2 regions of the Serratia sp. Nf2 genome follow, and region 2 is predicted to be linked to the other one. Evidence: predicted binding sites of a transcription regulator. Region 2 holds the regulator's gene; the other holds the start of a gene.

The links. The regulator ArgR, encoded in region 2, controls arginine synthesis, uptake and breakdown. The targets are predictions, from matches to a motif close to ANTGAATAAAAATACANT.
Region 1: argA (amino-acid N-acetyltransferase) is a predicted target of ArgR. The motif match lies at 1,745-1,762, and genes of this name have one in related genera.

The regions. Positions count from the first base shown of each region.
Region 1 covers NZ_PYTW01000011.1:69,026-72,548, reverse strand. Annotated here, with positions in the region: gene recD (exodeoxyribonuclease V subunit alpha) at 1-349, shown strand, start outside; gene argA (amino-acid N-acetyltransferase) at 387-1,730, opposite strand; gene amiC (N-acetylmuramoyl-L-alanine amidase AmiC) at 1,952-3,205, shown strand; tRNA gene C9411_RS21630 (tRNA-Met) at 3,296-3,372, opposite strand; tRNA gene C9411_RS21625 (tRNA-Met) at 3,430-3,506, opposite strand.
Region 2 covers NZ_PYTW01000002.1:121,031-124,553, reverse strand. Annotated here, with positions in the region: gene C9411_RS05610 (helix-turn-helix transcriptional regulator) at 1-205, shown strand, start outside; gene mdh (malate dehydrogenase) at 272-1,210, opposite strand; gene argR (transcriptional regulator ArgR) at 1,675-2,145, shown strand; gene yhcN (peroxide/acid stress response protein YhcN) at 2,549-2,812, shown strand; gene yhcN (peroxide/acid stress response protein YhcN) at 2,933-3,196, shown strand; gene mpl (UDP-N-acetylmuramate:L-alanyl-gamma-D-glutamyl-meso-diaminopimelate ligase) at 3,385-3,523, opposite strand, start outside.

The DNA of each region.
Region 1 (3,523 bases), on a different contig from region 2:
CAATGGGGATATCGGCATCACGCTGCCGGATGAGCACGGCGATCTGCGCGTGCATTTCCAACTGCCGGACGGCAGCATCAAGTCGGTGCAGCCGAGCCGTTTGCCGGCACATGAAACCGCCTATGCCATGACGGTGCACAAATCTCAGGGATCGGAGTTTGACCATACGGTCCTGGTGTTGCCGAATCACTTCCTGCCGGTGCTGACGCGTGAGCTGGTCTATACCGCGATCACTCGCGCGCGTAAGCAGCTCTCGCTGTATGCCACGGAGGCGGTGTTGCTGCGGGCCATTCGCATGCCGACCCAGCGTCGCAGCGGATTGGCTGAACGGCTGCAGGCGACGGAATAAGCGTTGAAGGGGCGCGGCAACGGCCGCGCCGCGGGGATTACAGATCGGCCAGCAGGATTTTGGAACGGCGCTGGTAGTTGTACAGCGCCTGCTTTTGCATCGGCAGCACGTCGACTTCCGCCGGGGTGAATCCGCGCTCCTGGAACCAGTGGATGCTGCGGGTGGTCAGCACGAACAGCTTCTTCAGCCCCATCTGCCGCGCCTGATTTTCCACCCGTTGCAGCAGCATTTCGCCGCGTGATGAGCTGCGGTAATCGGGATGCACTGCGACACAGGCCATCTCACCGATTTTTTCCTCTAAGAACGGGTACAGCGCCGCGCAGGCGATGGTCAGGTTGTCGCGTTCGATAATGGTGAACTTGTCGATTTCCATCTCCAGCTGTTCACGCGAACGGCGCACCAGAATACCCTGCTGTTCGAGCGGCCGGATCAGTTCCAGGATGCCGCCGATGTCGTTGATCGTTGCCCGGCGCACCTGCTCGGCGCTTTCCATCACGATTTGGGTGCCGATGCCGTCGCGCGAGAACAACTCCTGCACCAGCGCGCCGTCCTCCTGGTAGCTGATCAGGTGGCTGCGGCGCACGCCGCTGCGGCAGCCTTTCACCGCGCCGCGCAGGAAGCGCACGGTGCCGGAATGGTAGTCGCCGCCTTCCTCGAGCTCTTCAAGGCGCTTTTGCGCGTCGTTGGGGAACAGCTCGGAAAGGATGTTGCCTTCCGAGTCGGTCACGCCTTGCGAGGAGCAGAAACCGATCATTTTTTCCGCTTTCAGCTTGATCGCCAACTGGGTAGCCACTTCTTCCGAAGTCAGGTTGAAGCTCTCACCGGTGACCGAAACCGCGACCGGGCCGATCAGCACGATGGCGTTGCTGTCGAGCTGGCGATGGATCGCGTCTTCATCGATGCGGCGAATGCGGCCGCTGTGGCAATAGTCGATGCCGTCATCGATGCCCAGCGGTTGCGCGATGATGAAGTTGCCGCTGACCACGTTAATGTGCGCACCCTGCAGCGGCGTGTTGTTGAGACTCATCGACAGCCGGGCGGTGATGTCAAGCTGCAGCAAACCGGCGGCCTGCTTGACCAGTTCGAGCGTATGGGCGTCGGTCACACGGGTGTGCTTATGATAGATCGGCTCATAGTTATGCTGCGCCAGATTGGCGTCGATCTGCGGCCGTGCGCCGTAAACCACCACCAGGCGAATGCCCAGACTATGCAGCAGCCCGATATCGTTGACGATGTTGGAGAAATTCTCGTGTTCGATGGCTTCCCCGCCGAGCATGATGACAAACGTCTTGCCGCGGTGGGCATTGATATAGGGGACTGAGTGACGGAATCCTTGCACCAGCTCTGTACTACGTTCCTTCACGACAAACCTCTTTTGCATATTTATACGGTATTTTTGTATTTTTATTCTTTTATTGTGCCGATGGCAAGCAAGAAATCGTCATGAGAAGTGCGCTAAGGGTGCTAAATCGTTAATAAATTGAAAAACCATAAAAAGATTTTCTGATGACAGGGCTGGAATGATTGGTTAAAGTTTTCGGCATCCCCATTTCATTGGTGTTTTTTTCATCTGTTGTAAACAGCTATTACTGCCGGAGCCGCATGCCAAACTCTAATCACAATCTGGGCCGCCGTCGTTTATTACAGGGGGTTGCCGCCAGCTGGTTGCTGAGTGTGAGTCGCACGGGCTTCGCTGCGTCATCGCACGTGATCGCCGTGCGCGTCTGGCCGTCCTCCACCTATACCCGCGTCACGCTGGAATCCAACGTCGAACTGAAATACAAACAGTTCGCCCTGACTAATCCCGATCGCGTGGTGGTGGATATCGAAGGCGTCCACCTCAACAGCGTGCTGAAAGGCATCGCCGGGCAGGTGCGCGCCGACGATCCGTATCTCAAGCAGGCGCGCGTCGGCCAGTTCGATCAGAATACCGTGAGGCTGGTGCTGGAGCTCAAGCAGAGCGTCAGCCCACATATTTTCACGTTGGCGCCGGTGCCGGAGTATCGCAACCGTCTGGTGATGGATCTCTACCCGACCAAGGGCGGCGGCAGCGGCGAGGAGTATGATCCACTACTGGCGTTACTGGAAGATTACAACAAGGGCGATCTGGAGCGCACGCTGCCGCCGGAAGCGCCGCAGGCCGGCAAAGCGGGGCGCGATCGGCCGATCGTCATCATGCTGGATCCTGGCCACGGTGGTGAAGATCCCGGCGCTATCGGCAAGTACAAGACGCGCGAGAAAGACATCGTATTGCAGATTGCCCGCAAGCTGAGCGCCATGATTAAGCGCGAGCCGAACATGAAAGTATTCATGACGCGCAACGAAGACGTGTTTATCCCGCTCAAAGTGCGTGTCGCCAAGGCGCGCAAGCAGCGCGCGGATTTGTTCGTTTCGATTCACGCCGACGCCTTTACCAGCCGCGCAGCGCGCGGTTCATCGGTGTTCGCGCTGTCCACCAAGGGCGCCACCAGCTCGGCGGCCAAGTTCCTGGCGCAGACGCAGAACGCCTCGGACCAAATCGGCGGCGTCAGCAAGAGCGGCGACCGTTATCTCGACCACACCATGTTCGATCTGATCCAGACCGCGACCATCAACGACAGCCTGAAGTTCGGCAAGGAAGTGTTGAATCGGATGGGGAAAATCAACCGGTTGCACAAGAATCGCGTCGATCAGGCCGGTTTTGCGGTGTTGAAGGCGCCGGATATCCCGTCGATCCTGGTGGAGACGGCGTTTATCAGCAATATCGAAGAGGAGCGCAAGCTGCGCACCAGCCATTTCCAGCAGCAGGTGGCGGAGTCGATTCTGGCGGGCATCAAGGCTTATTTCGCCAACGGCGGCGCGCTGGCGAGCCGATAGAAGCAGGGCCGGGCGCGAGTCCGGCTATTTTTGCGGATTGCAGATACAAAAAAACACCCGTCAGGGTGCTTGTCTGTTTTCATCAAGAGTTGGTTGCGGAGGCCGGATTTGAACCGACGACCTTCGGGTTATGAGCCCGACGAGCTACCAGGCTGCTCCACCCCGCGTCCGTATAATACTTTGTTATCGAAGCCAAACGCAAATACCGCCAATGCGGCATCGGTTGGTTGCGGGGGCCGGATTTGAACCGACGACCTTCGGGTTATGAGCCCGACGAGCTACCAGGCTGCTCCACCCCGCGTCCGATGGATGCGCACT
Region 2 (3,523 bases):
GCAGGGCACCACGCTGGCGGCAGTGTCGCGCAAGGCCGGATTGAGCTCATCGACGCTGGCCAACGCGCTATCGCGCCCGTGGCCGAAGGGGGAATGGCTGATCGCCGAAGCGATAGGCATCCACCCTTCGGAAATCTGGCCAAGCCGCTATTACGATCCGCACAACGATTGCCTCCTGGATCGTAAGGCACGCATAAAATCGTGAACGCGGAGCAAAAAAAACCGCCGGAACAGCGTCCGGCGGCGTTTATCGGCTGACTATCGGCAACGATCAGTTATTGATGAACTTCTCGCCCAGCTCGATATCTTTGTGCAGCACGTCCAGCATCTCGTTAAGCGCTTTCTGCTCGAAGGCGCTTAAGGTGCCGATATCTTTGCGTTCTTCAACGCCGTTCTTGCCAAGCACCAGCGGCTGCGCGAAGAAGCGAGCGTATTTACCGTCGCCTTCAACGTACGCGCATTCCACCACGCCTTTCTCGCCCTGCAGCGCACGCACCAGAGACAGACCGAAACGGGCGGCCGCCTGGCCCATGGACAGCGTTGCAGACCCGCCGCCGGCTTTGGCTTCCACCACTTCGGTGCCGGCGTTCTGAATGCGTTTGGTCAGATCCGCCACTTCCTGATCGGTGAAGCTCACACCAGGGATCTGCGACAGCAGAGGCAGGATGGTCACGCCAGAGTGGCCGCCGATGACCGGCACGTTCAGCTCTTCCGGCTGCTTGCCTTTCAGCTCGGCCACGAAGGTGTTGGAACGGATGATATCCAGCGAAGTCACGCCGAACAGTTTGTTCTTGTCGTAAACGCCGGCTTTTTTCAGCACTTCCGCCGCGATGGCGACCGTGGTGTTAACCGGGTTGGTGATGATGCCGATGCAGGCTTTCGGGCAGGTTTTCGCCACTTGCTCAATCAGGTTACGCACGATGCCGGCGTTAACGTTGAACAGATCAGAGCGATCCATGCCTGGCTTACGGGCCACGCCGGCGGAAATCAGCACCACGTCCGCACCGTGCAGAGCCGGGGTCGCGTCTTCGCCGCTGAAGCCTTTGATTTTAACTGCGGTTGGGATGTGGCTTAAGTCGACGGCAACGCCTGGGGTAACAGGGGCAATGTCGTAGAGAGAGAGTTCAGAACCTGAAGGAAGCTGGGTTTTGAGTAGAAGGGCGAGGGCCTGGCCGATACCGCCAGCAGCACCGAGAACTGCAACTTTCATCCTATACTCCTTTATTATCTTAAATATATAAAGCGCCGTGAATGTGTTGGTTACGGACCTTAAGTTATTACACCTTTAAAAACAATAAATTAGCCAATTCTTGCCTGCAGGTGTAATAAAACGGCCGCTGTCGCGCCCATTTTAGATTAAATCGCTTACGCATGAAGGGCATAGCGCACACTAATCAAAAATAGTGCGAGGTTATTCACGAGCAAGTTAACCGGCCGTTACATTACACCCTTACGCAACATCAGAACAACATCATTTTAATAACATTTTATTTACCACCGCAGGCCGATTTTCCGTCGCCAAAAGGGCATATTCATCGCGGCCGCATTTTGTTAAAATGGCGCCCTTTCCTCGCCGCCCGGTCATGTTTATTTTCTTTGGGTCGGCCTTTGTTGCATAAAAATTCATCTATATGCATAATCATGACTTCCACTATCAACATTCCACGGTGCAAAATGCGTAATCCCGCAAAACAGGAAGATCTGATCAAGACGTTCAAAGCGTTATTGAAAGAAGAAAAATTCAGTTCTCAAGGCGAGATCGTTTTGGCGCTGCAAGAAGAAGGCTTCGAAAACATTAACCAATCCAAAGTATCGCGCATGCTGACCAAGTTCGGCGCGGTACGTACGCGCAATGCCAAAATGGAAATGGTGTATTGCCTTCCTGCCGAACTCGGCGTGCCGACCACTACCAGCCCATTGAAGAATCTGGTGCTGGACGTCGACCATAACGACGCCGTCGTGGTGATCCACACCAGCCCAGGCGCCGCACAGCTGATCGCCCGCCTGCTCGACTCATTGGGTAAATCCCAGGGCATCCTCGGCACGATTGCCGGCGACGATACGATTTTCGTCACCCCGTCCAACGGCTTTACCGCTCAGAAACTGCATGAAGCTATTCTGGGCGTATTCGAGCAAGAGCTGTGAAACCTGGCGCTAACAAAGTACGGCTGTAGCCCGCACTTTGTTAGCGCTTCTTTAACCTTCGCCTTACCTTTCCTACCCGCCACCGCGTTTAACACTGCTTTTTTATCCCTCAGCAACACATTTCCATGACATCTCCATGTAACCAGCAGTACCCACTGTGATCTTCCGCACTTTTGGTCAAAAGCACTTACCTCATTGAAATTACATAAATTTAACATCAAAAGATCGTTTTATGAGCGTTTTTTATTCCTTGTGGTTATAAAAAATAAGGATCATGAGGTTAAAGTTTCACTAGCAACTGTTAGCGAACTATTAATTTTTCACGTTACTAGCTGTATACTCATTTCCGTGAACTGAATCACAGTTCGTTGGAACTGATAAAAGAATACGATGAGGTGAGATGATGAAAATTAAAACTACCGTTGCAACCCTGAGCGTTCTGTCCATGCTTTCATTTGGCGCATTCGCAGCACAATCTGTTGACGCAACTCAGGCCGCAAAACTGCAGCCGGCCGGTGTGATCACCGTGAGCGGCGTCGCCGCTGCGCCTTCTGACATTCGTCAGGCGCTGTCCGACAAAGCTGACGCCAAAGGGGCGACCGCTTACCGCGTGATCGAAGCCCGCAATGAAGGCAACTTCCACGCAACCGCTGAAATCTACAAATAAGTACCGGCATTACCCGGCAACGGGCAATACATCTCTGGAATCAAACGCTGTCGTAACGGCCTTCAAGAATAAAAATCGCTGCCAAGCCCTTCCAGGCTGTTATGGCCAAGGATCGCTACCATGAACATGAAAACTACTCTTGCTGCATTCGGCCTGCTGTCTGTCATCGCCTTCGGCGCGCCTGCCGCCCAGCTGGTGACTAACGATCAGACCGCCAACCTGCAATCTATCGGCACCATTACCGTCAGCGGCATCGACGGCGCGCCGACCGACATTCGCCAGGCGTTGTCGGAGAAAGCCGACGCTAAAGGCGCGACCGCCTACCGCGTGATCGAAGCGCGTAACGAAGGCAACTACCACGCCACCGCCGAGATTTACAAATAACAACTCTGGGAACGGCTTTGCAGAGCTGATTACCCTCGTCACTGCCACTGCCGAGTTCTGACGCAAACGCCGATTTCCCAGAGACCCTCTCGTCGTCCTATCCGACGAACCCCGTTGCCCTCGCTCGCGAGGGCTTTTTTATGGGCGTAAAAAAGGCCGCGAACGCGGCCCTTGATGTGGTTGAGCGATCAGTAGGTGACTTTCGGTTCCTGCTTTTTCGCCAGCGCGTCCAGCAGACGATCGTGAATACCGCCGAAACCGCCGTTGCTCATCACCAGAATGTGATCGCCCGGCTGTGCGGTTTTCACCACCATGTCCACCAGTGTG